DNA from 2 places in the Mycobacterium sp. 134 genome. Region 2 is predicted to be linked to the other one. Evidence: predicted binding sites of a transcription regulator. Region 2 holds the regulator's gene; the other holds the start of a gene.
What was found. Region 2 encodes LexA, which represses DNA repair genes until DNA is damaged. Its sites were predicted from a motif close to CGAACANNTGTTCG; they were not measured.

Region 1 (15,892 bases), 1.2 Mb from region 2:
GGTTTCACCCGCTCGTCCCACTCTTGGGCGAGCCGCTCGAACCGCGTCAGCGATCCACGGCGCACCAGCACCCACACCTCGGCGCCGGGATCGCGGGACAGAATCCGGGTGATCACTCGGCGGCCAATAAACCCGGTACCGCCGGTAACGACATAACGCATGCGAGCCATCGTGGCCCTAGATCGGGCAAACGTCAACAAGGGCGGTCGACTCAACTATCGTCGGCACGCATGCCTCTCAATCCGGACGCCATTGGCGAGACGACCGATCCGATTCCGTTCGCATGGACCGACCGCGACACCCTGCTGTACGCCATCGGCGTCGGCGCGGGCACCGATGACCTTGCCTTCACCACCGAGAACAGCCACGAGATCGAACAGCAGGTGCTGCCGACGTATGCGGTGATCGCGTGCTCGGCGTTCCCGGCGGCACTCAAGATCGGCACCTTCAACTTCAGCATGCTGCTGCACGGCTCCCAGGAGATCCGGCTGCACCGGCCGCTGCCGCCGTCCGGCAAGCTGACCGTGGTCTCCGAGGTCGCCGACATCCAGGACAAGGGTGAGGGCAAGAACGCGGTGGTCATGCTCAAGGGCATCGGTTCCGATCCGGCCAGCGGCGAGGTCGTCGCGGAAACCCTTACCACCGTGGTGATTCGGGGCGAAGGCGGATTCGGCGGCCAGCCCGGGCAGCGCCCCGAGGCGCCGCAGATTCCCGACCGCGAACCCGACGCCCAGGTGGTGCTGCCGACCCGCGAGGATCAGGCGCTGATCTACCGGCTCTCCGGGGACCGCAACCCGCTGCACAGCGATCCGTGGTTCGCGCAGAACCTCGCCGGTTTCCCGAAGCCGATTCTGCACGGGCTGTGCACCTACGGTGTGGCCGGGCGAGCGCTGGTCGCCGAGCTCGGCGGCGGTGACGCCACGAAGGTTCATGCGGTGGCGGCGCGGTTCAGTTCGCCGGTGTTCCCGGGCGAGACGCTGACGACGTCGATCTGGCGTACCGAACCGGGACGGGCCGTGTTCCGCACCGAGGCCAGTGGGCCCGACGGTGCCGATGCCCGGCTCGTCCTCGAGGACGGCGCCGCCGAGTATGCGCAGTGATCCAGCCGGTCCGGCAATTTCGTAGAACCCCTGCACGTCGCGTGGTGGGTTGACAGGATCGACCCACTACAGTCGCACGGCGCGGTGCCGGGATGGGTGGTGGCAGATGACGCAGGTGAACCTGGTCGTTGGATATCTGGCCACTCCCGGTGGCGCTGATGCGTTGGCCTTGGCAGTCCGGTTCGCCCGAACCCTGGACGCCCAGATCAACATCTGCATCGTGCTACCGCCGGACACCGCGCCGCCGGGCACCGTGCCCAAAGGCGGCGGCTACGAGGAAGTGCTGGCCGAGCAGGCGCAGGGCTGGTTGGACGACGCCCTGGCGCTGGTGCCCGACGACGTTGTGGCACACCCGCATCTGAGCTTCGACGAGTCGTTCGCCGACGGCTTGATCCGCGAAGCGCTGCGGTTGCAGGCGATCGCCGTCGTGGTCGGCGGTGCCGGCGGGGGACTGGTCGGCAGCTACTCACTGGGATCGGTGGTCAACGAACTGCTGCACTCCTCGCCCGTTCCGGTCGCGGTGGCGCCGCGCGGAACCCGCGACTCGAAGATCGAGCGGGTGCACGAAATCACCTGTGCCATCGGCCAACGCCAGGGTTCGGATCTGTTGCTCGCCACCGCGGTACGGGCCAGTCGGGCCGCGGGCATCCCGCTGCGGCTGGTGTCGCTGGTCGCGCTCGATCCGACCTTCGGTTCGCTTCGCGGCGACGACGAGGCGGTCCGAGCCCATGCGCTCGCGCACGCGGAACGGACGCTGGAGGCTGCCAGAGATGAACTGCCTGCCGACTTTCCGGTGACCTCGACGATCGTGAACGGGCCCAGCGTCGAGGCCGCGGTCGAGCAGCTGGGCTGGGACGAAGGCGACGTCATCATGGTCGGATCCAGCCGGCTCAGCGCACCGCGGCGGATCTTCCTCGGTTCCACCGCGGCCAAGATGCTGCGGGTGCTGGACGTGCCCATGGTGGTTGTGCCCCGGGATGAACTGAAAGACGGCGAGGACCACTCATGACCGAGTCCGCATCGGAATCCGCGGCCCATCAGAAACTCGAGGCGGCCGAGCAGGCCGGCGGGCTGGTCTCCAAGGGGCTCGCCGCGGGCAAGGTCGGTACGTTCTCGGGTGCGATCCTTGGGATTTCGTGTGTGGCACCCGGGTACACACTGACCGCGAGCATCGGGTTGATCGTCGCAGCCGTCGGACTGAAGATGCCGGCGATCTTCATCGCCGGGTTCATCCCGATGTTCCTGACTGCCTATGCCTATCGCGAACTGAATTCGCGCGCACCCGACTGCGGCGCGTCGTTCACGTGGTCCACCAAGGCATTTGGCCCATACGTCGGCTGGATGTGCGGGTGGGGCATGGTGATGGCCTCGATCATCGTGCTGTCCAACCTGGCCGCCATCGCAGTCGAGTTCTTCTACCTGTTCATCGCCCGGATCACCAACCACCACTCGATCGCCGAGCTCGCCGACAACAAGGCCATCAACATCCTCACCACACTGGTGTTCCTCGCCATTGCCACCGCTATCGCCAGCCGCGGTATCACCACCAGTGAACGGGTGCAGTACGTGCTGGTCGGGTTCCAGATGGTGGTACTGCTGGCGTTCGCGGTGATGGCGTTGGTGCATGTGGGTCGCGGCGACGCTCCGGCCGGGCTGTCCTTCGACCTGGACTGGTTCAATCCACTCACCGGACTTACCTTCGGCGTCTTCGCCGTTGGTGTGACCGGGTCGATATTCGCGTTCTGGGGCTGGGACACCTGCCTGACGCTGGGGGAGGAATCCAAGGACCCGACGAAGGTGCCGTGGGCCGGCCTGTTGTGCGTGCTGTCCATCCTGGCGACGTATCTGCTCATCGCGGTGGCGGTGATGATGTACGCCGGTGTCGGTGAAACCGATCTGGGCCTGGGCAATCCCGACAACGCGGAGAACGTCTTCGCCGCGCTGGCCGACCCGGTGCTGGGCACCTATGCCGGACCGCTGCTGTTCCTGGCGATCCTGGCCTCGTCGGTGGCGAGCCTGCAGACCACTTTCCTGCCCGCCGCGCGGGCCATGCTGGCGATGGGGGCCTACAAGGCGTTCCCGCCCAGGTTCGCCGAGGTCAGCCCGCGTTATCTGGTGCCCACCTTCGCTACCGTCGTGGCCGGCGTGGTCACCGGGGTGTTCTACACGGTGGTGAGTCTGCTGTCCGAGAGTGCGCTACTGGATACCATTGCCGCCCTTGGCATCATGATCTGCTGGTATTACGGCATCACCGCGTTCGCCTGCGTCTGGTACTTCCGCGGGGAGTTGTTCGCCAGCATTCACAACGTGCTGTTCAAGTTCCTGTTCCCGTTGATCGGCGGCCTGGTGCTGGCCTGGGTGTTCGTCCTGGCGATCAAGGAGAGCATGGACCCGGAGAACGGCAGCGGCGCCGCGATCGGCGGTATCGGGCTGGTGTTCTTCATGGGCTTCGGCATCCTGCTGCTCGGCGTCGTGCTCATGTTCGTCTGGCGCTCGGTCAGTCCGACCTTCTTCAGGGGCGAGACATTGCGGCGCGACACACCGTCGCTCGTCGAGTAGGCCCGACTACGTGATCAGCTTCCGGCCGCGCCGCCGATCCCGGAGTTGCCCTTGTTGTGTGCCAGCTCGAACGGATCGAGGAGATCCCACACCGTTGCCACCGCCTGGACCTTGAGGGCAGCGCCCGGCTCTTCCAGGTTGATCAAGTCGGCGACGATGTCGTAGCCGTAGTACACCGCCGAACCGGGCGGGGTGGTCTTGATCAGCTCGTTGATGATCGTCTGCCGGGCGTCCAGGGCCTCCGGTCCGCTTCCCAGCGCAGGCGCCAGGCTGGGCAGAATCTTGCTGATCGGAATCACCGCGTTCACCCACGGCACGATCTGGCTGCCCCGGTAGATCTGCTCGGTCGCCTCACGCACGAAGGGATCGAGTTCATCGGGTGACGCATCCATCAGTGCGTTCCGGAGATTCATGATCGCCTCGGGGAGATCCGTCGGCTCCGGATCATCGGCCCGGAACGGGTTGGGGTTCCACGGTGTATCCGCCTGTGCCTCAGGGGTATCGGCCTGGGTCTGCACCGCGCCGACCTTCGGGGTGGCCAAGGTCTTGCTCTTCGGCAGCGCGACGGACTCGGTCTCCGGCTTGTCCTCCACCACGGGCGCGGGCTTGGGAGCCGCGGCCTGCTTGGGGGTGAACAAGTCCTTGAGCTTTGTGACCTGCTCGGCCTCGAACTCCTTGGCACTGGGCTTCGGCGTGAGCTTGGCCGACACCGGCTTGGCGGGCTTGGCGTCCTGGACGGCCTTGGTGACGTGTGCGGCCGCCTTCTCGATCTTGTCGGCCTGCTTGTCGATGTTGTCCTTGACGCTGTCCTTGAACGTGGACAGGGGCTTGGCCCGCTTGGTGTCACCGGTCTTGGTCGCACCGCGCTTGGGCCCGGCGTTGACGTGCTGCGATGTGCTGCTGGTCGAGTCCTTGGAGGCCCCGTCCGCCGAATCGGCGTGAGCGGTGCCCTGGCCGGCCACGGCGATCGCCGCCCCTACTCCCGCCGCTACCGCGACACCTCCGACGTAGCCGATGTACCTCGTTGACGCCATTGCCGTCCTTTCACAGCCGATCCCCAGCCCACGGGAATCGTAGGGGGCCGCGGCGTGATCGGCATCACGAGGTGACCTACACCCACTTGCCGCCGTCGACCCGCAACGTCGCACCGGTGACGAAGGAGGCCCGGTCGCTGCACAGCCAGGCCGCGGCCTCGGCGATCTCGGCGGGCTGCGCCCCACGTCGCAGCGGGGTGTCGGCGATGAGACTGTCGAGGACTCCGGGACTGGCGTCATCCCACTCCTGGATCATGTCGGTCAACGTCGGACCGGGCGCCACGCCGTTGATCCGGATGCCTTCGGGGCCGTAGGTGACCGCGGCCGATTCGGTGAGGCTGTTGACGGCCCGCTTCATGGCGCCGTAGGCCGGCAGCTCCGGGTTGCTGTGAAAGCTGCCGATGCTGGAATTGTTAACGATCGCACCGGTTTTCGCGGTGGCGCGGATCGCGGCGACCTCCGCGCTCAACGCCAGCCACACCCCTTTGAGGTTGACGCGGTAGACGTGGTCGAAGTCGTCCTCGGTCACCTCGTCGAGCGGGCCCGGCGGTTGGATCGTCGCGCCGTTGTTGAAGGCGACATCGAGACGGCCCCAGAGTTCGACGGTGCGCTCCACGGCGGCCCGCACGCTGTCGCCGTCGGCCAGATCGCAGACCACGTACTCGGCGGTGCCGCCGGCCGCCCGGATGTCGTCGGTGACCGTCTTGAGCTGTGTCTCGGTCCTGGCCGCCAGCAGGACGCTCGCCCCTTCGGCGGCGAACAGCCGCGCGGCGGCGGCGCCGATGCCGCGTCCCGCGCCGGAGATGAATGCGATCTTGCCGTCCAACAGACCGGCCTTCGTCGGAGAAGTCATGACGACGAGCCTGCGCCGGGTCGCGCACCGCATCCAGGTATCGGTGGTACCAGGCTGTGAGGCGGCGCGGTTCGGCGACGGCCGGGAGAATGGACCCGTGGACAAGCGAGAGCTCGGTGCGTTCCTGCGCAGCAGGCGCGAGCGGATCAGTCCCGCCGAGGTGGGCCTGCCGGCCGGTCCGCGGCGCCGTACCCCGGGGCTGCGCCGCGACGAGGTCGCGCACCTGGCCTTCATCTCCACCGAGTACTACACGCGCCTGGAGCAGGCCCGTGCGCCGCACCCGTCGGGCGAGGTGCTGTCGGGTCTGGTTCGGGCGCTGCGGCTGTCCGATGTCGAGCGGGCCCACCTGTACGTGTTGGCCGGGGTCGAACTGAAAGGGCCGACAGGTCCGCCGCGGGTGGTCCGGCAGAGCATCCTGGATCTGCTGCGACGACTGCCGCAGGCCGCCGCGATCGTGGTGTCCGCGACGTATGAGGTGCTCGCCTGGAACGACCTGGCCTGTGCGCTGATGGAGGATTTCTCGGCGTTGTCGCGCCGGGACCGAAATCTGGTGCGACGGGCGTTTCTCGGTCCGCATCCGGACGATGGCCGACGTCTGTACGGCGTGTCCGATGCCGAGGAGTTCTCCCATACCGCCGCCCAGCACCTGCGTGCGACCGCCGCGCGATACCCCGATGATCCCGAAACCGCGGACCTGATCGCCGAATTGCGTTCTGGTAGCGATGAGTTCGCTCAGCTGTGGGATGCCCGTGATCTGGTCGCCCAGCCCACCTTGTGTAAGACGTTCGCGCATCCGACGGTCGGCCCGGTCTCGGTCAACTGCGACACGCTCGATATCGCCGACCGCGACCAACGCGTCATCATCTACACCCCGGAACCGGGCTCGCCCTCGGAGGAGGCGATGCGCCTGCTTGCCGTTCTGGGCACTCAGCGGATGGACATCCCGGGCTGAGCCAGCCACTCGGTGAACTGCCGGCCCTCGTCGGCCGCCCAGCGCGATGGCGGAGATGCGTCGAGATACGACTCCAGGATTCGTTCGGTCTGGTCCGGTCCGCGGGTCTCGATCAGGGTGCGCAGCAGATCGGGACGAGCCAGGGTGAGTTGGCCGAGCCGGGCCCGGTCGGCCAACCCGCGCAACAACTGCATGGCCGGATCGTCGGTGGGCGGCTCGGCGCTCGCGCGTGCCGTGTACGCCGCCAGCCGTCGCTCCCACTCCCGGGTCCCGGTCAGGTCGTGATCGGCGCGGGGGCCGATGGGCGCTCGGGGCGCTGCCGCAGCGGTGCGAAACGGCTGCTCGACGGGCGTGCCGTCGCAGATGCGATGCAGTGCCTGCAGGATCGCCCGCAGGCCGGCCGCACCGAGCGACACCATCGACGTGGGTACTGCTTCGAACACCACCGCGCGCAGTTGCGGCAGCCGCGGGATCGTGGCAGCCAGCAGGGACAGCAGCTCCAGATCCGGACCGCCGATGTGGGCATCGAGGTAGTAGCCGTCCAGCTCGAAGCCGCCGGCGACGTGGATCTCCAGCACCCGGTCCAGCGGCAGGGTGTCGAGGATGTCCTCGACGGGTTGGCGTCCGTTGCGTTCGTTGGCCAGCAGGTTGTGCAGGTCGAGCAGGATGCCGCAGTCGGCCCGCTCGGCGATCTCGGCGATGAAGCTGCCGTCGGCCAGCTCTCCCGGGCGCGGCCGCAGATAGTTGACTCCGGTCTCGATGAGAAATGGCCGCTCTGAACAGGTTTGGTAGCTCGCGATGTGTTCGACGGCCGCGTCGACTCCGGCCGGGGTCTGCGCCGGCGGCAGGAGGAATCCGGCGTCGAGGTCGTGCCCCGCGTGACGTACCTGGTTGAACGACAGGTGTTCGCTCCAGTGCGTGGCCCCGAGCCGTTCGGCGCAGCGGGCGGCCAGTGCCACCCCGGCCGGGTCCGGGGCTGTGCAGCCGCCGACCGGGAAGCCCACCCCGTGCACCAGGATGGGACGGTCTCGGCTCTCGACCCAGTCGAACGCGGGCTCGTTGATGTCCCAGCTGGTTTGTCGTGGTGTCCACATCGTCTGCGGCTCGACCTCGACCACGTCGACGAGGTCGGCCACTTCACTCCAGACCAAATCCAGTCCGGTGGTGGCGATGACGCCGACGCCGAGATCGAGCCGCGACATCGACCGCTAACCCGTGGTGGGCGTGGCGACGCCCTCTTCGTTGATGACGAAGTCGGAGAATCCCTGCCAGTGCAGGTCCAGTCCGGAGTGGCAACCAGGGCAGCCGGCCTGCCCGAGCACACTGGCCTGTGCCTTCTGGAACTTCTTGAGGTCGAACAGCACCGAATCGGGGGCGCTGATCCGGATCCGGTCCCGTGGGGGCAGCGGCTGTGGGTTCAAATCGGCCATGATGCGAGTCCTTTCCTGCGGTGACCGGGGGAATCCGGTGATAAGCCGAGGTTAGGAAGGTGGGCGGTGCGCAGTCGCGGGTAGTTGACTACCTGATTCGACCCCCGGACGCATCGAACAAATGTTCGATATACTGGCGAGGTGGGTTGGCATAACGGGCCGCCGAGCTGGTCGGAGATGGAGCGGGTACTCACCGGCAAACCGCGACGTTCCGGCCTGCCGTTGGAGCCCGCGGGCGACGGCGGGGACAGCCCCGCCTGGTCGCGTAAGCGCGGTAGCTATCAGCCGCCGGAACTCGACCGGCCGCGTACGTCGGTCCGTTACGCCGAACTGCACACGCATTCGGCGTACAGCTTCCTCGACGGCGCGAGCACGCCGGAGGAGTTGGTCGAGGAGGCGGCCCGGCTGAACCTGCGGGCGATCGCGCTGACCGATCACGACGGGCTCTACGGTGTGGTCCGGTTCGCCGAGGCGGCCAGGGAGCTGGACGTGGCCACGGTCTTCGGCGCCGAGCTGTCGCTGGGGAACATTCCCCGCACCGAGGACCCCGACCCGCCCGGCCCGCATCTGCTGGTGCTGGCCCGTGGTCCGGAGGGCTACCGGCGGCTGTCCCGCGAGATCGCCAAGGCGCACCTGGCCGGTGGTGAGAAGGGTAAGCCCCGCTACGATTTCGACGGCCTCACCGAGGCGGCCGGCGGGCACTGGCACATCCTGACGGGCTGTCGCAAAGGGAATGTCCGCCAGGCGCTTTCGGCGGGTGGGCCAGAAGCTGCCGCCGCCGCGCTGACCGATCTGGTGGACCGCTTCGGGGCCGACCGGGTCAGCATCGAACTCTCCCATCACGGCCATCCGTGTGACGACGAGCGCAATGCCGTCCTGGCCGGGCTGGCCCCGCGGTTCGGAATACCGGTGGTGGCCACCACCGGTGCGCACTTCGCCGCCCCCGACCGGGGGCGGCTGGCCATGGCGATGGCGGCGATCCGGGCCCGCAACTCGATGGATACCGCCGCCGGGTGGCTGGCCCCGCTCGGCGGATCTCACCTGCGTTCGGGGGAGGAGATGGCCCGGTTGTTCGGTACCGAGATCGTGACGGCCGCAGCAGATCTCGGTGAACAGTGCACCTTCGGTCTGGCGCTCATCGCCCCGCAGCTGCCGCCGTTCGACGTCCCGGCCGGGCACACCGAGGACAGCTGGTTGCGGCATCTGGTCATGACGGGGGCGGCCGAGCGGTACGGGCCCGTGGACAACGCGAGAAAGGCCTATGCGCAGATCGAACACGAGCTGCGCATCATCGAGCAGTTGAAGTTTCCCGGCTATTTCCTCGTGGTGCACGACATCACCCGGTTCTGCCGGGACAACGACATCCTGTGCCAGGGCAGGGGATCGGCGGCCAACTCGGCGGTCTGCTACGCGCTGAAGGTCACCAACGTCGACCCGATCGCCAATGAGCTGCTGTTCGAACGGTTCCTGTCCCCGGCTCGCGACGGTCCTCCCGACATCGACATCGACATCGAATCGGACCTGCGCGAGAACGTCATTCAGTACGTGTACGAGCGATACGGGCGTGACTACGCCGCACAGGTCGCCAACGTCATCACCTATCGCGGCCGCAGTGCGGTCCGCGACATGGCCCGGGCGCTGGGCTTCTCCCAGGGACAGCAGGATGCCTGGAGCAAGCAGCTCAGCCGGTGGAACGGGCGTCCGGACTCGCCGGAGGCGGAAGACATCCCGCAGCCGGTGATCGAGTTGGCCACCCAGATCGCCAACCTGCCGCGGCACCTCGGCATCCACTCGGGCGGCATGGTGATCTGTGACCGCCCGATCGCCGACGTGTGCCCGGTGGAGTGGGCCCGCATGGCCAACCGCAGCGTGCTGCAGTGGGACAAAGATGACTGTGCAGCAATCGGTTTGGTGAAATTCGACCTGCTCGGCCTCGGTATGCTCTCGGCGCTGCACTACGCGATCGACCTGCTGGCCGAACACAAGGGCATCGCCGTCGACCTGGCCAAGCTGGATCTGTCCGAACCGGCGGTCTACGAGATGTTGCAGAAGGCCGACTCGGTCGGGGTGTTCCAGGTGGAGTCCCGCGCGCAGATGGCCACCCTTCCTCGGCTCAAGCCGAGGGAGTTCTACGACCTCGTGGTGGAGGTGGCGCTGATCCGTCCGGGTCCGATCCAGGGCGGTTCGGTGCACCCCTATATCCGTCGCCGCAACGGCCTGGAGGAAGTCACCTACGACCATCCGTCCATGAAATCCGCACTGAAGAAGACGCTGGGCATCCCGCTGTTCCAGGAGCAGCTCATGCAATTGGCAGTCGACTGTGCGGGTTTCACCGCGGCCGAGGCCGACCAGTTGCGCCGGGCGATGGGCTCCAAACGCTCGACCGAGAAGATGCGCCGGCTGCGCAACCGGTTCTACGACGGCATGGCCGAACTGCACGGGATCACCGGAGAGGTGGCCGAGCGGATCTACGAGAAGCTGGAGGCGTTCGCCAATTTCGGTTTCCCGGAAAGTCATTCGCTGAGCTTCGCGTCACTGGTCTTCTATTCGTCGTGGTTCAAGCTGCATCACCCGGCGGCGTTCTGCGCGGCACTGCTACGGGCCCAGCCGATGGGGTTCTACTCGCCGCAGTCACTGGTCGCCGACGCGCGCCGGCACGGGGTGGTGGTGCACGGACCCGATGCCAACGCCAGCCTGGCCTACGCGACGCTGGAGAACGCCGGCATGGACGTGCGGTTGGGGTTGGGCAGTGTCCGTCACATCGGTGACGAGTTGGCGGGGCGCCTGGTCGATGAACGAAATGCCAACGGGCCGTTCGAAACCCTGATCGACCTGACCGGTCGCGTGCAGCTGTCGGTACCCCAGACCGAGGCGCTGGCCACCGCCGGTGCGCTGGGTTGTTTCGGGATCAGCCGGCGTGAGGCGCTGTGGGCGGCGGGTGCGGCGGCCGGCCAGCGGCCGGACCGACTGCCGGGGGTGGGCTCGTCCTCCCATGTCCCGTCGCTGCCGGGGATGAGCGCGCTGGAACTGTCGGCCGCGGACGTGTGGGCCACCGGCGTCTCGCCGGACAGCTATCCCACCCAGTACCTGCGCGCCGACCTCGACGCGCTGGGCGTGATTCCTGCCGACAAGTTGCTGGGTGTCGTCGACGGGACCCGGATCCTGGTTGCCGGGGCGGTAACTCACCGGCAGCGTCCGGCGACCGCGCAGGGCGTGACATTCATGAACCTGGAAGACGAGACCGGGATGGTCAACGTGCTGTGTGCGCCCGGGGTGTGGGCGCGCTACCGCAAGCTGGCGCAGACGGCGCCGGCACTGGTGGTCCGCGGCATCGTGCAGAACGCCAGTGGCGCCGTCACCGTGATCGCCGACCGGATGAGCCCGGTCGAGCTGCGGATCGGCTCGCGGTCGCGAGATTTCCGCTGAGCTCCCCGGCGGTCAGCTCGGGTCGACGCTGGAAACGCTGGAAACGCTGGAAACGCTGGAAACGCTGGAAACGCTGGAAACGCTGGAAACGGTAGAGACGCTGGAGACGCTGCGGGTCGTGGTGTCCTCAAGCCCGGTCCGCAGCAGCGACCATGCCAGCCGCCGCGCGTCGGTGGCCCGCTCGTGCAGCAGGCGCTGGACCGCGGGGATGGGATTGGTTTCCGGGGTCCGTCCCTCGACCACGTCGGCGTGCAGATCCTCGGCAACCTGGATCGCCAGCAGCACCGCGTCGTTGACCCGGTTCAGCGCATCCTGCAGGCGGTCGTCCTGGCTGAGCAGATGGGCGTTGTCCAGTTCGACCGAAACGTCGCTGACCACCTGGCTGATCTGACCGAAGAGCGCGTTCATCACGGTTTCCCGCTCGTCCCGGTCCGGGTTGCGCAGTTGTGTCGCACCTTCGGTCCACAGCGTGGCGAGCATCCGGGTGTGTGTGCCGACCGCACGTGACACCTCGATCATCGCCTGCTTCTGCAGTTGTTCGAGCAGGTTGTTGCGCTCGATGCGGGCCAGTTCCTGTTGTGCCACCAGTTCGGCATCGTGCAGCTTCTGCTGGGACTCCATCTGGGCCCGATGCCATTTCTGGGTCAGCGCGAGTTCCAGCGCCGAGCGTTCGTCGGCGGCCGCCAACTCACGGCGCAGACGTTCGTCGGCTTGGGCGATGTCGTGTTTGGCCTGGCGCTGGACCGTGAGGGTCAGCCACATCGTCACCATCACGACAACGAAGATGACGGCACCGAAGAACCACTCGGCCTTGCTTCCGCGCTCGCCCGGGCTGAACAGCAGGTACCAGACGATGGCCAGGCTGCCCAGGCCGCCGCATACCAGCCAACCGATGCCGGCCTTGGGGTCGATCGACAAGGCTTTGGGGGCCGGGTCCCGATCCACCGAAGCCACCCGCATCGGTTGAGTCGTGTCACCGATCTGGCTGTAATCCAACGGCGCACCCCCTGAAGACTCAGCGACCCTTGTCGATTCAGTTAGTCCGGCCATGTCGACCTCCCATCGGCCAAGCCTGCCACCGTGCCGGCGTTCAGAGTAAGGCCAACCTCGGCAGCGGGTGCTACCGGCCGGTGGCGCCGGCGTTCGCATACTCTGTTTTTCGTCATTCTTCAAGTGCCCCTAGCGATGACGAGCCGCGCGATAACCGCTAGTGTCATCGGCGTGCTCACCGCGAGCGGCGGTGGATCGGTCCGACAGGTCCGGCAACCGGCCGCTCACTTTTCTGTTGATCTGTTCGCTTGAGAATTGAGGGCCCATGGGACAAAACGCGACGCTGGAAGGTGATTCGGCGGTCATCGTCAGTCTGTCGGAGGCGGCGATGCACATGTATTCCGCCGCGATCGATGCACTGCCCTTCCCCGAGGACAAGAAGTTCCACAAGCGCGCCGACGTCGTCCTGTCCGGCTTGCGCAAGCTGCGTGCCTCCCTGGCCGAGGCGGCCGGAAGCAACCGGCCGTCTCCTGCGGTCATCGTGGCGCTGAGCGGGGTCCGCCAGCGGTATGACTCGCTGATGGCCCATGCCGCTTCGGCGCCGGGATCCTCTCTGGGACAGCAGATCTACGTCACCCGCATCCACGCCAAGCTGTCGGCCCAGGAAGTGGCCAACGGCGCCGGTCTGCGTGACGGACTGCTCGACGAGCTCGAGGCCGGCGCAACGCCGACCGACGCCGAGGCGACCAAGATCCGGGACACCATCGCGGCGCTGGGCGGGTTGCCCGGCGACGATCATGGCATCCATGCCGTCCCGTCCTCGGCCGACTACGGCTCGTCGGACGAGCCGCAGGCCAACGGCTGGGAGCCGGTGCTGGTCTCCGAGAACGCCGGCTGACAGACCCCGTGCACCGTCGTCGATCCGGCGACGGTGCGCAACCTTCATCGGTTAGCTGAGTTGTACTGCGGCGCACGATGATTAGGAGCTCCCCAGCAAACTGCTGGGGAGCTTCTGGTTTTTGTCGAGCGGTTGTAGTCTCGCGGCATGACAGCCGAACCAGCCCTGAACTTGACCGTCGACGAACTCCTCACCACCACCCGATCGGTGCGCAAACGGCTCGACTTCGAGAAGCCGGTGCCGCGTGAGGTGATCACGGAATGCCTCGACCTGGCTCTACAGGCCCCCACCGGGTCGAATGCGCAAGGCTGGCAATGGGTTTTCGTCGAGGACCCGGCAAAGAAGAAGGCGCTGGCCGACATCTACCGGGCCAACGCCAACCCCTACCTGGACATGCCCAAACCTGAGCGCGGTGACATCCGCGACCAGCAGGCGGATGCCGTCATGAGCTCCGCGCGGTATCTCACCGACAACTTCGAGAAGGCGCCGGTGCTGATGATTCCGTGCCTGGAAGGCCGTCCGGACGGTGCCCCCGCCGGCATGTCCGCATCATTCTGGGGATCCCTGCTGCCCGCGGTGTGGAGCTTCATGCTGGCGCTGCGCTCGCGTGGCCTCGGGTCGGCCTGGACGACGTTGCACCTGCTCGGTGACGGCGAGAAGCAGGCCGCTGAACTGCTGGGCATTCCGTTCGACCGGTACGCCCAGGCGGGGCTGTTCCCGATCGCCTACACCTTGGGCACCGACTTCAAGAAGGCCAAGCGCCTTCCGGCCGAGCAGTTCTCGCACTGGGACAGTTGGTGAGCCCGGGGGACCCTGGGACGCCTGTTGCCCCTCGGTGCAATTGTGAAGCCGGTGTATGAACTCTCTGTGAGATTCGGGCGTGGGTCGCATGGCGGCCCACGCCCGCGGCGTAACTAGACGCCGCCGGCGAACCCGTGTTGGCGCCACGCCTCATAGGCGGCGACGGCCGCGGCATTGGACAGATTCAATGACCGCCTGCCGTCGAGCATCGGAATACGTACCTGTGCGGTGATATTCGGGTCGGCCAGGGTTTGTGCGTCCAGTCCGGTGGGTTCTGGGCCGAACATCAGCACGTCTCCCGGCTGGTAGGCGATATCGGCGAACGAGGTCGACGCGCGGGCGGTGAATGCGTAGACCCGGGCCGGCATCAGCGTGCGCCACGCGGCCGCCAGATCGGCGTGCACGGTCACCGATGCCAGGTCGTGGTAGTCGAGGCCGGCCCGGCGCAGCTTGGGTTCGGACAGATCGAAGCCCAGGGGCTCGACCAGATGCAGCTCGCACCCGGTACCTGCCACCATCCTGATCGCATTGCCGGTGTTGGGTGCGATGCGGGGAGAAAAGAACAACACCCGGAACATCCGACGATGATCGTACGAAGGCCCGCCCGTGGTCGAATCGGGATGTAAATGAGGTCCGATTCGGCACGCGGAATAGGAAGTGGAAATCGGCACGCGATTCGGCAAGGACAGCGCTGTTTGCTCGATTACCACACAACTGCGCTACGGCTCGGTCACGAACTCTGTCTGTTCAGTAAGAATTGTGGAAACGCTCGCGAGCTGCTGTCATACTCGTGCAATTGCCAAGGCGTTTGACGCCCGCCCCCGCGTGGGCGGAAACAGCAGGAAGTCTTATGAATCACGCCCCACGAGTAAATTGCGGCCACGCAGCCGGTAGTGCGGTTGGGCGCCGATGACTGCCTTTACGCAGCTGAAACAGGCTGACGGCACCCTCGTCGAATTCTCCCCAGCACCATCGGCTCCGGCCAAGCGTCCCTCGCGCTGGTCACCGGCCAACTGGCCGGTGAGTCGGAAAGTCCTCGCCATTGTCCTCGTGCCGTTGATCCTGGCGGCGACGTTTGGTGGCTTGCGCATCTATGCCAGTGCCAGTGCTGCCGGAGACCTGCGGTTGGCGGCCGATCGGGCCGAAGTGATCCCCGACGTCGACCGCTACATGGCGGCGATGGAGGGTGTGCTCGTTGCAGCTACCGAAGGTGGCGACGGACAGTCTGCGATGTCCACGTTCAACGAGCGCAAATCCGAGTTGCAGCAACGGATAGACGCCACCAATGTGTCCGAGGATGTCGGTCAGGCCGTCGCAGGCCTTCTCGGCAAGGGACAGCAGCTTGTCGACGCGGTGATGTCCGATTCGATCGATCTGCGGCAGCGCATCCTTGACTACGGGCCGCTGCTGCTGACCGGGGAAGCCGCGATCACCGGCTCGGTGCACAGCAACCAGCAGGCGGTTCAGGCTCAGGTTGAGGCGCTGGCCCGCGCGGTCGGTGCCCGTGGGCAGATGGCGATCCAGCGGATGTTGGTCAACCGGGGCGGCGACGAACCCGAGCCGCTGCTGCGCACCTCGATGATCACGATGGCCGGAACCGAGCCGTCCACCGTCGCCGCGCTGACGAAGGTGCTCGGAGGTGGCTCCGAGGAGGCGGCGACGCTTCGGGCCGAGATGGTCAAGCGCATGGCGATGATGTCGAATCCCGGCATTCCGCTGGTCGGTAATCCGGACATGCTGGCATCGCTGGAGGCGACCAACAAGATCGCCGGACAGATCGTCGACGACACCACCACGTCCATTCCGGCCGCGGTGGAGGCCCAGGCCAACGATGCCCGTAACGACGCGA
Region 2 (15,892 bases):
GTCGAGAAGATCAACGACCTGCTGGAGCACAGCCGCGACCCGGTAAGCCTGGACATGCCCGTCGGCACCGACGAGGAAGCCCCGCTGGGCGACTTCATCGAAGACGAGAATGCGATGTCGGCCGAGAACGCGGTCATCTCCGAGCTGCTGCACACCGACATCCGCCACGTCCTGGCCACGCTCGACGAGCGTGAGCAGCAGGTGATCCGGTTGCGGTTCGGCCTCGACGACGGTCAGCCCCGCACCCTGGACCAGATCGGCAAGCTGTTCGGCCTGTCCCGCGAGCGGGTCCGCCAGATCGAGCGTGAAGTGATGTCCAAGCTCCGCAATGGCGAGCGCGCCGATCGGCTCCGCTCCTACGCCAGCTAGTCCCTCCTGACGATGTGCCCCGCCGGTTTTCCGGCGGGGCACATCGCGTATCCAGGCGTTTCCGGTCGTTTTTGCCCGTATGTCCTGGGGTTTTCCGCGACGATGTGACCTGCCCGACGCCCCGATGTTGCGCCGCAGTTCAGACGCCGGGAACGGTAGACTGTGCGGTGACGTTTGGGCTGGGAAGGCGCGCATGAACGATCTGGTCGACACCACCGAGATGTACCTACGAACGATCTACGACCTCGAGGAAGAGGGCGTGGTGCCGCTGCGTGCCCGTATCGCCGAACGGCTCGACCAGAGCGGTCCGACGGTCAGCCAGACGGTGTCGCGCATGGAGCGCGACGGCCTGCTGCACGTGGCCGGCGACCGCCACCTCGAACTGACGGACAAGGGCCGCGCCCTCGCGGTCGCCGTGATGCGCAAGCACCGGCTGGCCGAGCGGTTGCTCGTCGACGTGATCGGGTTGCCGTGGGAGGACGTCCACGCCGAGGCGTGCCGCTGGGAACACGTGATGAGCGAGGATGTCGAGCGGCGCCTGGTCCAGGTGCTCGACAACCCCACCACCTCACCGTTCGGCAACCCCATCCCGGGTCTGTCGGATCTCGGGGTCGGCGCGGCCGGCTATGACGATGTCAGCCTGGTCCGGCTCACCGAACTCCCCGTCGGGCTGCCGGTGGCGGTGGTGGTGCGCCAGCTCACCGAGCACGTGCAGGGCGACACCGAGCTCATCGGCCGACTCAAGGATGCCGGCGTTGTTCCGAACGCCAGGGTCACCGTGGAGGCCAACGACCACGGCGGCGTGATGATCGTGATCCCCGGGCACGAACAGGTCGAGCTTCCCCATCACATGGCGCACGCGGTCCGCGTCGAGAAGGTCTAGCCACTCAACCGGCCTTGCGCCGCCACGTCCTGCGTGGCGGTAACCGCAAGCCCAGCTGCTCGGCCAGCCGATATCCGGTGACCGCCAGCTCCCGGATCCGCTCCGGGCGCATCCCCGATTGCAGTGCGGTGTCGAGCATGCCGGCCATCCGGTGTGTCGGCCGCGCCCGCAACGCCGCATCCAGCGAAACGCCGGCCAGCGGGCCGTCACCACGCGCGTACGCCGAAAAAGCCAGCAGGACAAGGGCTTCCACTCGCCACGGGTCGGGAAGATTGCGCGCCAGCAGGGCCCACAAGGCTTCGGCCTGATCGGCGCACTCCCCGACCGCCAGCGCGTAGAGCGTGTCGCGGACCCGCGGATCGGCCAGCCCCACGGCCAGCTGCGCCAATTCGGCCACACCGGGTGCACCGCCTTCCGCCACGTGCAGGGCCGCTGTCATCGCGGCCTCGACATCCCGGCGCACCTCGGCATCGGGGCGCGCCTCCGGGCACCCGGGCCGCTGTGTCACGAGCGCCAGCGGGCGCCTCATCGCGTCATTGGCGACCGGGTCCGGCTGGATCACCTGCAGCAGTTCGTCACGGCTGGCGTAGAGCCGGCGGCCGTCCAGCACCGCGGCCGCCGCCAGCGGCGACGCACCCGGGTCGTCCACCCTCCCGTGTTCACCGCAGCCGTCGGCACAGCGCCAGGAACCACCGGCGGCCACCTTGTCCACGACGTGCGCGGCGTAGAGCTCGATGCCGTCGGCGGCCAGCGCCTGGTCCAGCATCGACGCCAGGTCGCGATAGCGGTCGTCGCATGCCCGGCAGTCCGGGCTGTCCCCGTCCACGACTACCGCGATGACCGCGTCCACGCCGGCCGCTGCCGCGAGGCCGACCAGATGCTGGACGCGTTCGGTCATGTCGTCCGCCAGGTCGGCGCGCATGACGCAGCCCAACTCGCCCCGGTCGACGGTGACCAGGACGAGGCTGCGGTGCGGCACGAATCCGAGCACTGCGGGTAGCGCGGCGATCAGCGCACCGGGACGCGTGAGGTGGAAGTCGAACTCCGGCGAGGATGGCGATGGCGTTGTCATGGCCCGACCGTGCCAACCGGGGCCGTCACGGGCCCTCACCCGAACCCGCCGGTTGCGGCCGGCTGGGGATGGATTCTGCGCTGGGGATAACCCGAGGCATTTGTTCATCCGGTATTCGGTCTCGCCGACATGCGAGAAGGGCCCAACCGGCGTAAACAGTTTTCCCATGGGTTCGATGCAGGAGTATGACCTCGTCGTCATCGGTTCGGGTCCCGGCGGTCAACGCGCCGCCATCGCCGCAGCCAAGCTCGGCAAGTCCGTTGCGGTGATCGAGCGGGGCATGATGCTGGGCGGGGTGTGCGTCAACACCGGCACCATCCCGTCCAAGACGCTGCGGGAGGCGGTCGTCTACCTGACCGGCATGAGCCAGCGCGAGCTCTACGGCGCCAGTTACCGCGTCAAGGACAAGATCACCCCGGCCGATCTGCTGTCGCGCACCCAGCACGTCATCGGCAAGGAGATCGACGTCGTGCGGTCCCAGCTGATGCGCAACCGCATCGAGCTCTACACCGGCCACGGCCGGTTCTCCGACGACCACACGATCGTCGTCGAGGATCCTGGCCGCGCCGAACTCGTCACTGTCCGTGGACGTTTCATCGTCATCGCCACCGGGACCAAACCGGCCCGGCCGGCGGGGGTGACATTCGACGAGGCGCGGGTGCTCGATTCCGACGGCATCCTCAATCTCGCGACCCTGCCGACCTCGATGGTGGTGGTCGGGGCAGGGGTCATCGGCATCGAATACGCGTCGATGTTCGCGGCGCTGGGCACCAAGGTCACCGTCGTCGAGAAACGCGACGACATGCTGGAGTTCTGCGATCCCGAGATCATCGAATCCCTGCGCTTCCACCTCCGCGACCTGGCGGTGACGTTCCGGTTCGGCGAAGAGGTGACCGCTGTCGACATCGGCACCTCGGGCACGGTGACCACCCTGGCCAGCGGCAAGAAGATCCCCGCCGAGACCGTGATGTACTCGGCCGGACGCCAGGGGCAGACCGATCACCTCGATCTGGCCAACGCAGGCCTGGAAGCCGACAACCGCGGCCGCATCTATGTCGACGACAACTTCACCACCAAGGTGGACCACATCTACGCGGTCGGCGATGTCATCGGCTTCCCGGCGCTGGCCGCGACATCGATGGAGCAGGGCCGGTTGGCCGCCTACCATGCCTTCGGCGAGCCCACCAAGGCCATGATGAGCCTGCAACCGATCGGCATCTACTCGATCCCGGAGGTGTCCTTCGTCGGGGCCACCGAGGTCGAACTGACCAAGGATTCGATCCCTTATGAGGTGGGTGTGTCCCGGTACCGCGAACTGGCCCGCGGCCAGATCGCCGGGGACTCCTACGGGATGCTCAAGCTGCTGGTGTCCACCGAGGACCTGCGGGTGCTGGGCGTGCACATCTTCGGCACGAACGCCACCGAGATGGTGCACATCGGGCAGGCGGTGATGGGCTGCGGCGGCACCGTCGAATACCTCGTCGATGCGGTGTTCAACTATCCGACGTTCTCAGAGGCCTACAAGGTCGCGGCGCTCGACGTGATGAACAAGCTGCGCGCGCTCAACCAGTTCCGGTTCTAGCAGTCGGATTCGAGTGCGGCGGGCGCCGCGTCGCCGGGTCCGCCTGCCTCGGCCCGGACCAGCAACCGGGCGATCCGGTCGTCGAAGTGCGGCGAATAGGACACGTCGTCGTCGCATCCTCCCCCGTCGAGTCCGCCGACCAGACCGGTCACCGTCGACCCGGAAACCCACGGGGAACCACTGAAACCGTCGGTCAGGCCCGCACAGGCCAGAGACGGGTACCCCTGGGGTGACCATTCGGTCGCGCCGCGGCACGCCAGTGGGCTGCCGCCCTCGCCCATCGGATAGCCGGTCACCGTCACCGGAACACCGGGCGCGGGTGCCGAACCCAGTGTCAGCCCGCCGCCGGCCGCCGCGAGCAGACTCGCACCGGAGCCGCCGGTGACCCGCACGATGGCGTAGTCGGCTTGCGGATCCTGCTCGGCGAGCCACCGCGGGTCCAGATACACCGTGCTGACGTGCCAGGTATCACCACCGCTGGTGTCGAACCCGGGGACGAATGTGGTGTCGACGCCGTCGAGTAGACAGTGCGCGGCCGTCAGGATCAGATTGCCGGACGCGCTGGCCAGCACCGATCCGCTACAGGTGTGCGTCGTGGTGTCGCCCAGGAACAACGCACCGACCCGCCGGTCCGGTGTCACCGACTCGGCCCCGGCCTGCGACAACGGGCTGGCTGCCACCGGTGGACTGCTCGCCGGGGCCGGGGCGGGGGCCGCGGTCCCGCCGCCCGCGGTCACGGCGCCGGGCCCGGTGCATGCCGCCACCCCGGCGGTCATCGCTGCCGCCGCGACTGTGAGCTTCACCATCCGGGTCACCTGCATCATCACGATTTTGCCTGATCGTGGGGATATCCGCCGGAATGCCGAACCCGTCCCGGCGCGTTCGCACGCACTAGCGGGCCGGAACGACCCGCGGCCCGGGTATGCGGGACACTAGATGACATGGCGGTAGGCCGTCACAGCGTCCTGCCGCAGCGAGGAGACGAAGCGAGATGACTGACAGCACCGACACCCCCGACCAGCACTACCAGCCCGATCAGAGCGGTATGTACGAGCTTGAGTTCCCGGCGCCGCAGCTGTCCTCCTCGGATGGCAGTGGCCCGGTGCTGATCCATGCCCTGGAGGGGTTCTCGGACGCCGGTCACGCCATCCGGCTCGCCGCCGAGCACCTCAAGGACACCCTCGACACCGAGCTGGTGGCCTCCTTCGCCATCGACGAGCTGCTCGACTACCGGTCCCGCAGGCCGTTGATGACGTTCAAGACCGACCACTTCACCAGCTACGAGGAACCCGAGCTGAACCTGTACGCGCTGCACGACGACATCGGCACGCCGTTTCTGCTGCTGGCCGGCCTGGAACCGGACCTGAGGTGGGAGCGGTTCATCACCGCGGTGCGACTGCTCTCCGAGCAGCTCGCGGTGCGGCGCGTGATCGGCCTCGGCACCATCCCGATGGCAGTGCCGCATACCCGCCCCGTCATGCTCACCGCGCACGCCAACAACAAGGAACTGATCGCCGACCACACCCCCTGGGTCGGTGAAGTCCAGGTTCCGGCGAGCGTCTCCAACCTGCTCGAGTTCCGGATGGCCCAGCACGGCCACGAGGTGGTGGGTTACACCGTGCACGTCCCGCACTACCTGGCCCAGACGGCCTATCCGCCGGCGGCCGAGGCCCTGCTGGCCGAGGTGGCCCGGACCGGTTCGCTACAACTGCCGCTGGAGAAACTTTCCGAGGCCGGTGCCGAGGTGTACAGCAAGATCAATGAGCAGGTAGAGGCCAGCGCAGAGGTCGCCCAAGTGGTGACCGGGTTGGAGCGCCAGTACGATGCGTTCGTTGCCGCACAGGAGAATCGGTCTCTGCTCGCGCGTGACGAGGAACTGCCCAGCGGTGACGAGCTGGGAGCCGAGTTCGAACGGTTCCTCGCCCAGCAGACCGGTGACAAGTACAAAGACGACAAGTACAAAGACGGACGAGACGGCTTCGGGGACGGATTCCCGAACGGCGACAACCACTCATAGGAGCCCGATGGCGGGCCGAGAGCGAGGTTGACCAGCATGACCGAGCGCAAACCCCATCTGCGGACCGTTCGCGAGCTCACCCCGACGCTCGAGTACCGCACGATCCACGGTTACCGGCGGGCCTTCCGGGTCGCCGGGTCCGGTCCGGCGATCCTGCTGATCCACGGCATCGGCGACAACTCCACCACCTGGCACACCGTGCAGTCGGCGCTGGCGCAGCGGTTCACCGTGATCGCCCCGGATCTGCTCGGTCACGGCAGCTCCGACAAGCCGCGTGCGGACTACTCGGTGGCGGCCTACTCCAACGGCATGCGGGACCTGCTCAGCGTGCTCGACATCGACCGGGTGACCGTGGTCGGCCATTCCCTGGGCGGCGGCGTGGCCATGCAATTCGCCTACCAGTTCCCGCAGTTGGTCGACCGCCTCATCCTGGTCGGCGCCGGCGGGGTCACCAAGGACGTCAACATGGCGTTGCGGGTCGCCTCCCTACCGATGGGCAGTGAGGCCCTGGCGCTGCTGCGGCTCCCCCTGGTACTGCCGGCGTTGCAGCTGGCCGGCCGCGCCGCGGGCGCGGTGCTGGGATCGACCGGCCTCGGGCACGACATTCCGGACATGCTGCGCATCCTGGCCGATCTGCCGGAGCCGACGGCATCGTCGGCATTCGCCCGGACCCTGCGTGCGGTGGTGGACTGGCGTGGCCAGGTCGTCACCATGCTGGACCGCTGTTATTTGACCGAATCCGTTCCCGTGCAACTGATCTGGGGCGACTCCGACTCGGTGATCCCGGTCAGCCACGCTCGGATGGCCCACGCCGCGATGCCCGGTTCCCAGCTGGAGATCTTCAAGGGATCCGGGCATTTTCCGTTCCATGACGATCCCGAGCGCTTCGTCGAGGTGGTCGAGCGCTTCATCGACACGACAGAACCGTCGGTCTACGACCAGGATCGGCTTCGCGACCTTCTGCGCAGCGGGCGGACCGAATCGACGATGTCCGGGCCGTTCGACACCCAGATCGCGGTGCTCGACGCGATGGACGCCGACGAACGCAGCGCGACCTGACCTTCTCACCCGTATGGGTCTCCGGGCGGTCCACCCGGAGACGGTCGGCTGCGACGTAGCATCGGATCATGGCCATCGACGTCACCGTGTTACGCGTGTTCACCGACTCCGACGGCAAGTACGGCAATCCGCTCGGCGTCGTCGACAACAGCACCGTCGCCCCCGACGACCGGCAACGGATCGCGACCGAATTGGGTTACAGCGAAACCGTATTCATCGATCTGCCGCAGCCCGGCGGCAACTCGGCCAGTGCCCACATCTTCACCCCGGTCGCCGAGTTGCCGTTCGCCGGGCACCCGACCGTCGGTGCGTCGTGGTGGCTGCGCGAAACAGGGCTGCCGGTCCATACCCTGCTGGTGCCCGCAGGAATCCTCCAGGTGGAGTACGACGACGATCGCGCCATCGTCAACGCGCGTTCGGAGTGGGCACCGGAGTTCGCCATCCACGACCTGGCCTCGGTCGACGATTTGCTTGCCGCCGACCCCGACGATTTCACCGATGCGGAGGAGAACTACCTGTGGGCCTGGATCGACGAGGCGAACGGCACCTTGCGATCGAGGTCGTTCGCCCCGCACCTGGGAATCCCCGAGGATGAGGCCACCGGCGCGGCGGCGGTACGGATGACCGACTATCTCAGCCGCGATCTGACGATCATCCAGGGCAAGGGCTCGGTGATCGAGACCCGCTGGAGTCCGGAGGGCTGGGTGCGCCTGGCCGGCCGCGTCGTCAACGACGGCACCTCCCGCCTGGACTGAACCGGGGACCGAACCCGGGCCGGATTACGCCTCGGCGCGGTGGGCGCGAAGCGCCTCGATCTCGCGCTCGAAGTCTTCGGCTGACGAAAATGACCGGTACACCGAGGCGAATCTCAAGTAGGCGACCTCGTCCAGTTCGCGAAGCGGTCCGAGGATCGCCAAGCCGACCTCGTGACTGGGGATCTCGGGTGTGCCGAGGCCGCGGACGGCGTCCTCGACCTTCTGCGCCAGCACGTTGAGGGCGTCGTCGTCGACCTGCCTGCCCTGACAGGACCGACGCACCCCGCGGATGACCTTCTCGCGACTGAACGGCTCGGTCACCCCGCTGCGCTTCACCACGGCCAGCACGGCCGTCTCAACGGTGGTGAACCGGCGGCCGCATTCCGGGCAGGACCGCCGGCGCCGGATGGCCTGCCCCTCGTCGGTCTCGCGGGAATCAACCACACGCGAATCAGGGTGACGGCAGAACGGACAATGCATTACCGCTCCTTCGTCATGCCGCCGGACAACTAGCTCGAGCGCCCTTGAGCGTACCCGCGTTGCCCGCGGGAGACTCACCGCCGGGTCCAGTGGGGTGTAGGTGCTCAAGCCGACGCCGGCCAGTGTGGCTGGCAGCCAGGACGATTCAGCGGACATCGCACTGCTCAGCCAACCGGGGCGAGCAGCGTCTGCCCTGCGTCGACCGCCACTGAGTCGAGCTGGTTGAGATCGCGGATCTGCTCGACGACCCGGGCCACCGGGGCATCAGGGGCGACCCGTCGGGCCACCTGCTGCAGAGTCTCCCCCGACTTCACCTGGACCACAGCCAGTTCGGTCGGCGTCGGCGTCTCGGCGCCCACGACCCCGCCGAGTTGGGCCACCAACCCGAGCCACACGGTGATGCCTGCGGCGACGAGCGCCAACAGGACCGTGGTCAACGGCGTGATGGGCCGGCTGCGATGGGACGCCCGCGACATCAGCACGCCGGTTCCGCGGTATCGGACCCCACCGGTGTCGGGACGGGAGGGTGCAGGCCGCTGGACCCGGCGCACCGGCCGGGGTGCGGCGGCGCCGAACTGGGCGCGGGCGCGGGGCGGCTGTGACTTCTGCGTGGCCCGAACAGCGCTGGAACGGCTATCGGCGGGGATATCGATGATCGCCATCTGACTGCCTTTCGGTGGGTCGTATTCGCTCTTGTGTTCGAACATAGTCGCTCAAGTGTTCGATGGATAGAACATGTGATCGAACTGTTGCCAAACGATAGAACGGACCACCGACAAGTTCGGGCCGCGAAGCCGCACACCACCCGCTCCAGGCCCCCCGTGAGCCCCTCGCGCACCCCACCAGCGGACACGCGCGCAACACGCGTCGAACACATGTTTGATTAATGTTCGACCAGCGACTACATTCGGCCTCATGAGCGACGACCGCAGCAGGGACGGCAGCATCGACAGCCCGGCCGGATCGGACAGCGCGGGCCCACGCCGGGCCGAGGGCGGCCTCACCGACCGGCAACGGACCATCCTCGACGTGATCCGAGCGTCGGTGACCAGTCGCGGCTACCCGCCCAGTATCCGCGAGATCGGCGACGCGGTCGGCTTGACCTCGACCTCATCGGTCGCCCACCAGTTGCGCACCCTCGAACGCAAGGGCTACTTGCGGCGCGACCCCAACCGGCCGCGTGCCGTCGACGTGCGCGGCGCCGACGATCCGGCGGCCGCAGTGGTGTCCACCGATGTGGCCGGCTCCGACGCGTTACCCGAACCGACCTTCGTACCGGTGCTCGGGCGTATCGCCGCGGGCGGTCCCATCCTGGCCGAGCAGGCCGTCGAGGACGTCTTCCCGCTGCCCCGCGAACTGGTCGGCGAGGGCTCGCTGTTCCTGCTCAAGGTCGTCGGAGACTCGATGGTCGACGCCGCGATCTGCGACGGCGACTGGGTGGTGGTGCGCCAGCAGAGCGTGGCCGACAACGGCGACATCGTGGCGGCCATGATCGACGGCGAAGCTACCGTCAAGACCTTCAAGCGGACGCGCGGTCAGGTCTGGCTCATGCCGCACAACCCGGCGTACGACCCGATCCCGGGCAACGACGCCGCGGTGCTCGGCAAGGTCGTCACGGTGATCCGCAAGATCTGACCGACCGAGATCGGGCCCGGCCGCACCTCGATGTGGCCGGGCCTTCAAATTCAGTCGGCTCGCACAAATCCGTTCGTGCGAGCGAATTCCTCACTGGCGAACCAGATCTCGGCTGTCGCGTCGTCGTACTCGCTGCTGTCGGGTGCCCAGTACCGGCCGGACTTCGTGTCGGCCTTGATCGGGTAACCCTCCGGTGCGCGGTTCGGGTCGTCCAGCGGTAGGTGAATGGCCGTGGCGCTGGGGATCTCATCGAGTTCGATGGCCGCATGGCGCCCACTGTGAGCCTCGCTGCTGTAGGCCTCGCTGCTGCTGTAGGCCTCGGCCTCGGTGATGACCCGCGTCGGAGCGGTGTCGACGTTGTCCTGATCGCTCGGCACGGCCAAGCCCGCCGCCGCGAAACCTACCGCTTCGCGCACTCCGCCGGCCGGGCTCGCGAGCGCCCGGGTATCTGTCAGGTCCTCGTCCACGAGATCCGCTTCGATCTCGCCTTCGGCGTCATCGCCTTCGGCGACTTCCTCGAATTCGGCATCTATTGGCGCGTCGAGATCCTCGTCCTCGTCGAAATCGTCGTCCTCGAAGTCATCTTCTTCGAAGTCGTCGTCGTCATCGAAGTCGTCGTCCTGGTAGCCGCCGTCGTCGTAGCTGTCGTAGCGCTGTTGGGGCTCCGGACCGGCCAGCTGCGAGGAATCCTCGGGTGGCTCCTCCTCCTCGCCCGGCGCTCCATAGCCGCCTGGCGATCCGTGCGGAGCGGCCCATTGACTGACGGGCATCGCGATGTCGGTAGGGCCGTCGTACGGGGACGCCGCCGCGCCGCCCGCCGATTCCTCGCCCGGGCCGGCGAATCGCGCCGTCGTGGCCTCACCGGCACCGTAGGCGGAAGTCGGCGCGTAACCCGCCTCCCGTGCCCCGCGCTCGTCACCCAACTCGTCGTCGTACCCACGCGATTCGTAGCGCGTGTCGTCGTACCCGCCCTCGTCATAGTGCGGTTCGCCGTGGTCGCCGTCGTAGTCATCGTCGAACGGATCGTGGTCGAAGTCGTCATCGTCACCGGCCCGGCGGCGGTGCCAGAGCGCTGCCCCCACGATCAGGCCGGCGAGCAGCAGAACCGGGACCACCGCGATCAGCCACCACCAGCTCCAATGCCAGGAGAACGGCTTCTTGGCGTCCGGGCCGGAAGGCTGCGGACCGGTGGCGTGCGGCTGTCCCACACCCGGAACCTCCAGCCCGCTCAGCTCGGAGGCGAGTTTGGAGGGCTCGGTGGTGAACTTGTTGGCGTCGCGGTCCCAGGAGATCGCTCCCCCGCTGAATCGCTGACTGATGACGGTGCCGTCTTCGGTCTGGTCGGCCATCGGGGCACCCAGTGCGCCCTTCGCCCCGCCGAGCTTGTCCCAGGCCGCCTTCATCGCGCCGCGGACGATCACCGCGCCGTAGTCGGGAGTCCAGAAGATGACGGGGTTGTCGGCCGCGGCGAAGGTGCTGATCCGGCTGTTCGGGCCCAGCCCGCCCTCGGACTCGCTGGCGGTCGGGAAGCCCAGATCGCCCTCGGGACCGCCGACGCTCTCGTACTTCTCCAGCAGCTGGCCGGTGATGGCGTTGGCCCCGGTGGCCGGGGTGTAGAAGATCTTGCCGCCGGCGTAGTTCTGGCCGAACCCGCCGTCACCGATCGGATACTGATCGCCGTCCTTGGCTCCCAGCGGACCCATCGCCCCGCCCGCCGCACGCCGCGCCGCCGCGATCGCCGCGGCGGGATCCGACGGTATGTCCAGGTCGGCGAGCTGGTCGGCCAGCTCCGGCGGCACTGTCGTGAACGCCTTGGTCTTGCGGTTCCAGGAGATCTCGCCGCCGGTGAACTTCTGAGAGCTCACGTCGCCGTCGAACGACTCGTCTTCGGCCGGGACACCCAGTACACCGGCAGAACCGCCGAGCTTGTCCCATGCGGCGTTGATGGCGCCCCGGACCACCCGGGCACCGGTCGCCGGGGTCCAGAAGATGACGGGATTGTCAGGCGCGCTCAACGTCGAGTTGCGGCTGTCGGGAGCACGCCCGGCGCCTTCGTCGATGGTGGGGAATCCCAGGTCGCCTTCGGCCGGGCCACCCAACGACTCGTATTTCTCCAGAATTGCACCCTGCATGAAATGAGCGCCGGTCGCCGGGGTGAAGAACATCTTGCCGCCGGCGAAGTTCTGCGCGAAGCCCGAACCCGCTGCGTACACGCCGCCCTGACGCGGTCCCAATGGGCCACCGTCGCCGCCGCTGGCATCCCAGGCCGCGGTTACCGCGGCGTCGGCGTCCGACTCCGGGGTGGCCGAAGCCACCGCAGGCACCATCAAACCAGCGACCACGAGTGCGAGCAGGCCGACCGCCAACCGCCACACGGCCGCGCTCAGCCTCGCTCCAGGCCTAGTCATGCGCTCTCCCCGCTCGTTCGGCAAAGTTTTCTCAGAAATGTCCCGCCCCGACAACTTTGCTTCAGCAGGTGACGATAACCAACTAACGCGGCCGATCATGACCAAAAAAGCCCCAATATCTGGGTCCGACGACCCAGATTTGGGCTTCTCGGGGCGTCACGCTGGGTGATTCCGGTGCGTCAGACACCCAGACTGCGGCCGATGATCTCCTTCATGATCTCGGTGGTGCCGCCGTAGATGGTCTGCACCCGGGCATCCAGGTACGCCCGCGCGACCGGGTACTCCCGCATGTAGCCGTAGCCGCCGTGCAGCTGCAGGCAGCGGTCGATGAGTTCGACCTGCTTCTCGGTGGAGTACCACTTGGCCATCGCGGCCTGCTCCACGGTGAGCTTCTCGTCGAGGTGCAGCCGGATGAACTCGTCGACCATCATCCGCACCACGGTGGCCTCGGTGGCCAGTTCGGCAAGCAGGAACCGGCTGTTCTGGAAACTGCCGATGGGCTTGCCGAATGCCTTGCGTTCCTTGGTGTACTGCACCGTCTGCTCCAGCACCGCCTCCATCGCCGCGGCGGCCATGATGGCGATCGAGATGCGTTCCTGCGGCAGGTTCTGCATCAGGTAGACGAATCCCTGACCTTCCTCCCCGAGCAGGTTCTCGACCGGCACCTTGACGTCGGTGAACGACAGTTCGGCGGTGTCCTGGGCGTCCAGGCCGATCTTGTCCAGGTGCCTGCCGCGCTCGAAGCCCTCCATTCCGCGCTCCACCACCAGCAGCGAGAAGCCCAAGGCGCCCTTCTCCGCGTCGGTCTGGGCCACGACGATCACCAGATCGGAGTTGATGCCGTTGGTGATGAAGGTCTTGGACCCGTTGAGGACGTAGTGGTCGCCGTCGCGGACCGCCCGGGTCTTGATGCCCTGCAGATCGCTGCCGGTACCGGGTTCGGTCATTGCGATCGCCGTGATCAATTCGCCCGTGCAGAACTTGGGCAGCCAGCGCTGCTTCTGCTCCTCGTTGGCCAACCTCAGCAGGTAGGGCGCACAGACGTCGTTGTGCAGGCTGAAGCCGATGCCGCTGTAGCGGCCGGCGACGGTCTCCTCGCACACGATCGTGTTGTACCGGAAGTCGTCGTTGCCGCCGCCCCCGTACTCCTCGGGCACCGCCATCCCGAGAAAGCCCTGCTTCCCCGCCTCGAGCCAGACGCCGCGGTCGACGATCTTGTCCTTTTCCCACTGGTCGTGGAACGGCGCCACGTGCTTGTCCAGAAACGCCCGGTAGGACTCGCGGAACAAGTCGTGCTCGGGCTCGAACAACGTGCGGTCGTACTTCACAACACTGCTCATGGTGTGACCTCCGGTACTGGGTTACGGATTTGGGGCCAACCTATACCAACCGGGTGGTTGGTCAGCCCGGGGTGGGTGCCTGCCGCCCGTAAACTCGGGACATGCCCCAGTCCCCCGCGAGCCTCGCGCACTGGGGTGCCTTCACCGCCGACCTCGCCGACGGCGACATCAGCGCCGTGACCCCGCTGGCCGGCGACGCCGACCCCTCGCCCTTGCTGGGCAATCTGGCCGGCTCGATCCGGCACCGCTCCCGGGTCGCCGGACCCGCGGTGCGCCGCGGCTGGCTGCGCGACGGCCCCGGCCCCAGCGCGGAGCGGGGCGCCGACGAGTACGTCGCGGTGTCCTGGGACGAGCTCACCGAATTGTTGGCCGGCGAGCTGCGCCGGGTCGTCGACACCTACGGCAACGAGGCGATCTACGGCGGCTCCTACGGCTGGGCCAGCGCCGGACGCTTCCACCACGCCCAGAGTCAGGTGCACCGCTTTCTGAAAATGCTTGGCGGATATACTTTTTCCCGCCATTCCTACAGCCTGGGCGCGACCGGGGTGATCATGCCACGGGTGGTCGGGACCCACGACGACCTGTTCAAACGCTCCACCGACTGGGACGTCATCGCCGAGAACACCGACCTGCTGGTGTGCTTCGGCGGTGTCGCACTGAAGAACACCGGCATCAATCACGGTGGCACCACGGCACATCCGGCGCGCGACGCGCTGCGCCGGTTGCGTGACCGCGGCGGGCAGATCGTGTCGTTGAGCCCGTTGCGCGACGACGTGGACGGCGACTGCCACTGGCTGGCCCCGGTTCCCGGCACCGACGTGGCGGTGATGCTCGCGCTGGCCCACGTTCTGGCCACCGAAGGCCTGGCCGATCTCGATTTCCTCGACACGCACTGCACCGGGTACCAGCGGTTCGAGCGGTACCTGCTGGGCCGCGACGACGGCGTCGCCAAGAGCCCGCAGTGGGCGTCGGCGATCAGCGGGCTGCCCGCCGAGGAACTGACCACACTGGCCCGGCGGATGGCCGCCTCGCGCACCCTGGTCACCGTCAGCTGGTCGCTGCAGCGGGTCCGGCACGGCGAACAGGCTCCGTGGATGGGAATGACCCTGGCCGCGATGCTCGGCCAGATCGGGCTCCCCGGAGGAGGTTTCGGGCACGGCTATGGCTCGATGAACGAGCCGGGGCTGCCACCGCTGCGCTGCGGCCTGCCCGCCCTGCCGCAGGGGCCCAACCCGGTGCAGACGTTCATCCCGGTCGCGGCGATCACCGACATGCTGCTGCGCCCAGGCCGGCCGTTCGACTACAACGGCCTGCAGCTGACCTATCCCGACATCAAGTGCGTGTACTGGGCCGGCGGCAATCCGTTCCACCATCACCAGAACATCCCGAGACTGCGCCGCGGCCTGTCCCGCGTCGACACCATCGTGGTACACGACCCGTACTGGACCGCGATGGCCAAGCATGCCGACATCGTGGTGCCCTCGACCACCGCCTACGAGCGGGAGGACTACTCGGGTTCGCGTAACGACCCGCTGCTCGTGGCCATGCCCGCGCTGGCGCAACCGTATGCCGACTCCCGCGACGACTACACCACGTTCACCGCCCTGGCCGAGCGGCTCGGCTTCGGCCAGCGGTTCACCGAGGGCCGTACAGCGCGCGAGTGGCTGGTCCACATGTACGAAAAGTGGTCTGCCGGGCTGGATTTCGAGGTGCCCGAATTCGACGAGTTCTGGGCCGCCGGACAGGTGCGGCTTCCCACCGAACCGGGGCTGACGCTGCTCGCCGATTTCCGCGGCGACCCGGTCGGGCGCCGGCTGGCCACACCGAGCGGCCGCATCGAGATCTTCTCGGCCGAGATCGACGGGTTCGGCTACGACGACTGCACGGGCCACCCCCGCTGGTACGAGCCGACGGAGTGGCTCGGCGGGCGGCGCGCCCAGGCATATCCGTTGCACCTGCTGGCCAATCAGCCCGCGACCCGTCTGCACAGCCAGCTCGACGGCGGCGCCACCAGTCAGTCATCGAAAGTTCAAGGGCGCGAACCGATCCGGATCCACCCCGATGACGCGGCGGACCGCGGGCTCGCCGATGGCGACGTGGTACGAGTGTTCAACGACCGCGGGGCGTGCCTGGCCGGGGTGGTGATCGACGACCGGCTGCGCCCGGCCGTGGTGCAACTGTCGACCGGGGCCTGGTTCGACCCGGCGGACCCGGCCGACCCCGATTCGATGTGCGTCCACGGCAATCCCAACGTGCTCACCGAGGACGTCGGGACCTCTTCCCTGGCCCGTG

Region 1: a site for LexA is predicted at 8,043-8,056, ahead of ACNQVK_RS29035 (error-prone DNA polymerase). Genes of this name have one in related genera too.

The regions. Positions count from the first base shown of each region.
Region 1 covers NZ_JBLVUN010000008.1:5,076,772-5,092,663, reverse strand. The annotation lists gene ACNQVK_RS29080 (SDR family oxidoreductase) at 1-161, opposite strand, end outside; gene ACNQVK_RS29075 (MaoC/PaaZ C-terminal domain-containing protein) at 231-1,100, shown strand; gene ACNQVK_RS29070 (universal stress protein) at 1,216-2,109, shown strand; gene ACNQVK_RS29065 (APC family permease) at 2,106-3,659, shown strand; gene ACNQVK_RS29060 (hypothetical protein) at 3,674-4,693, opposite strand; gene ACNQVK_RS29055 (SDR family NAD(P)-dependent oxidoreductase) at 4,770-5,546, opposite strand; gene ACNQVK_RS29050 (helix-turn-helix transcriptional regulator) at 5,545-6,498, shown strand; gene ACNQVK_RS29045 (DUF692 domain-containing protein) at 6,474-7,700, opposite strand; gene ACNQVK_RS29040 (hypothetical protein) at 7,707-7,928, opposite strand; gene ACNQVK_RS29035 (error-prone DNA polymerase) at 8,070-11,354, shown strand; gene ACNQVK_RS29030 (hypothetical protein) at 11,367-12,350, opposite strand; gene ACNQVK_RS29025 (XRE family transcriptional regulator) at 12,670-13,242, shown strand; gene ACNQVK_RS29020 (nitroreductase family protein) at 13,390-14,043, shown strand; gene ACNQVK_RS29015 (tRNA (cytidine(34)-2'-O)-methyltransferase) at 14,157-14,621, opposite strand; gene ACNQVK_RS29010 (ATP-binding protein) at 14,953-15,892, shown strand, end outside.
Region 2 covers NZ_JBLVUN010000008.1:3,911,238-3,927,129, forward strand. The annotation lists gene ACNQVK_RS23380 (sigma-70 family RNA polymerase sigma factor) at 1-369, shown strand, start outside; gene ACNQVK_RS23385 (metal-dependent transcriptional regulator) at 563-1,252, shown strand; gene ACNQVK_RS23390 (DUF4192 domain-containing protein) at 1,257-2,324, opposite strand; gene sthA (Si-specific NAD(P)(+) transhydrogenase) at 2,500-3,906, shown strand; gene ACNQVK_RS23400 (trypsin-like serine peptidase) at 3,903-4,712, opposite strand; gene ACNQVK_RS23405 (proteasome assembly chaperone family protein) at 4,898-5,923, shown strand; gene ACNQVK_RS23410 (alpha/beta fold hydrolase) at 5,960-6,982, shown strand; gene ACNQVK_RS23415 (PhzF family phenazine biosynthesis protein) at 7,051-7,737, shown strand; gene nrdR (transcriptional regulator NrdR) at 7,762-8,217, opposite strand; gene ACNQVK_RS23425 (LysM peptidoglycan-binding domain-containing protein) at 8,382-8,879, opposite strand; gene lexA (transcriptional repressor LexA) at 9,133-9,852, shown strand; gene ACNQVK_RS23435 (LGFP repeat-containing protein) at 9,903-12,260, opposite strand; gene ACNQVK_RS23440 (acyl-CoA dehydrogenase family protein) at 12,440-13,600, opposite strand; gene ACNQVK_RS23445 (molybdopterin-dependent oxidoreductase) at 13,702-15,892, shown strand, end outside.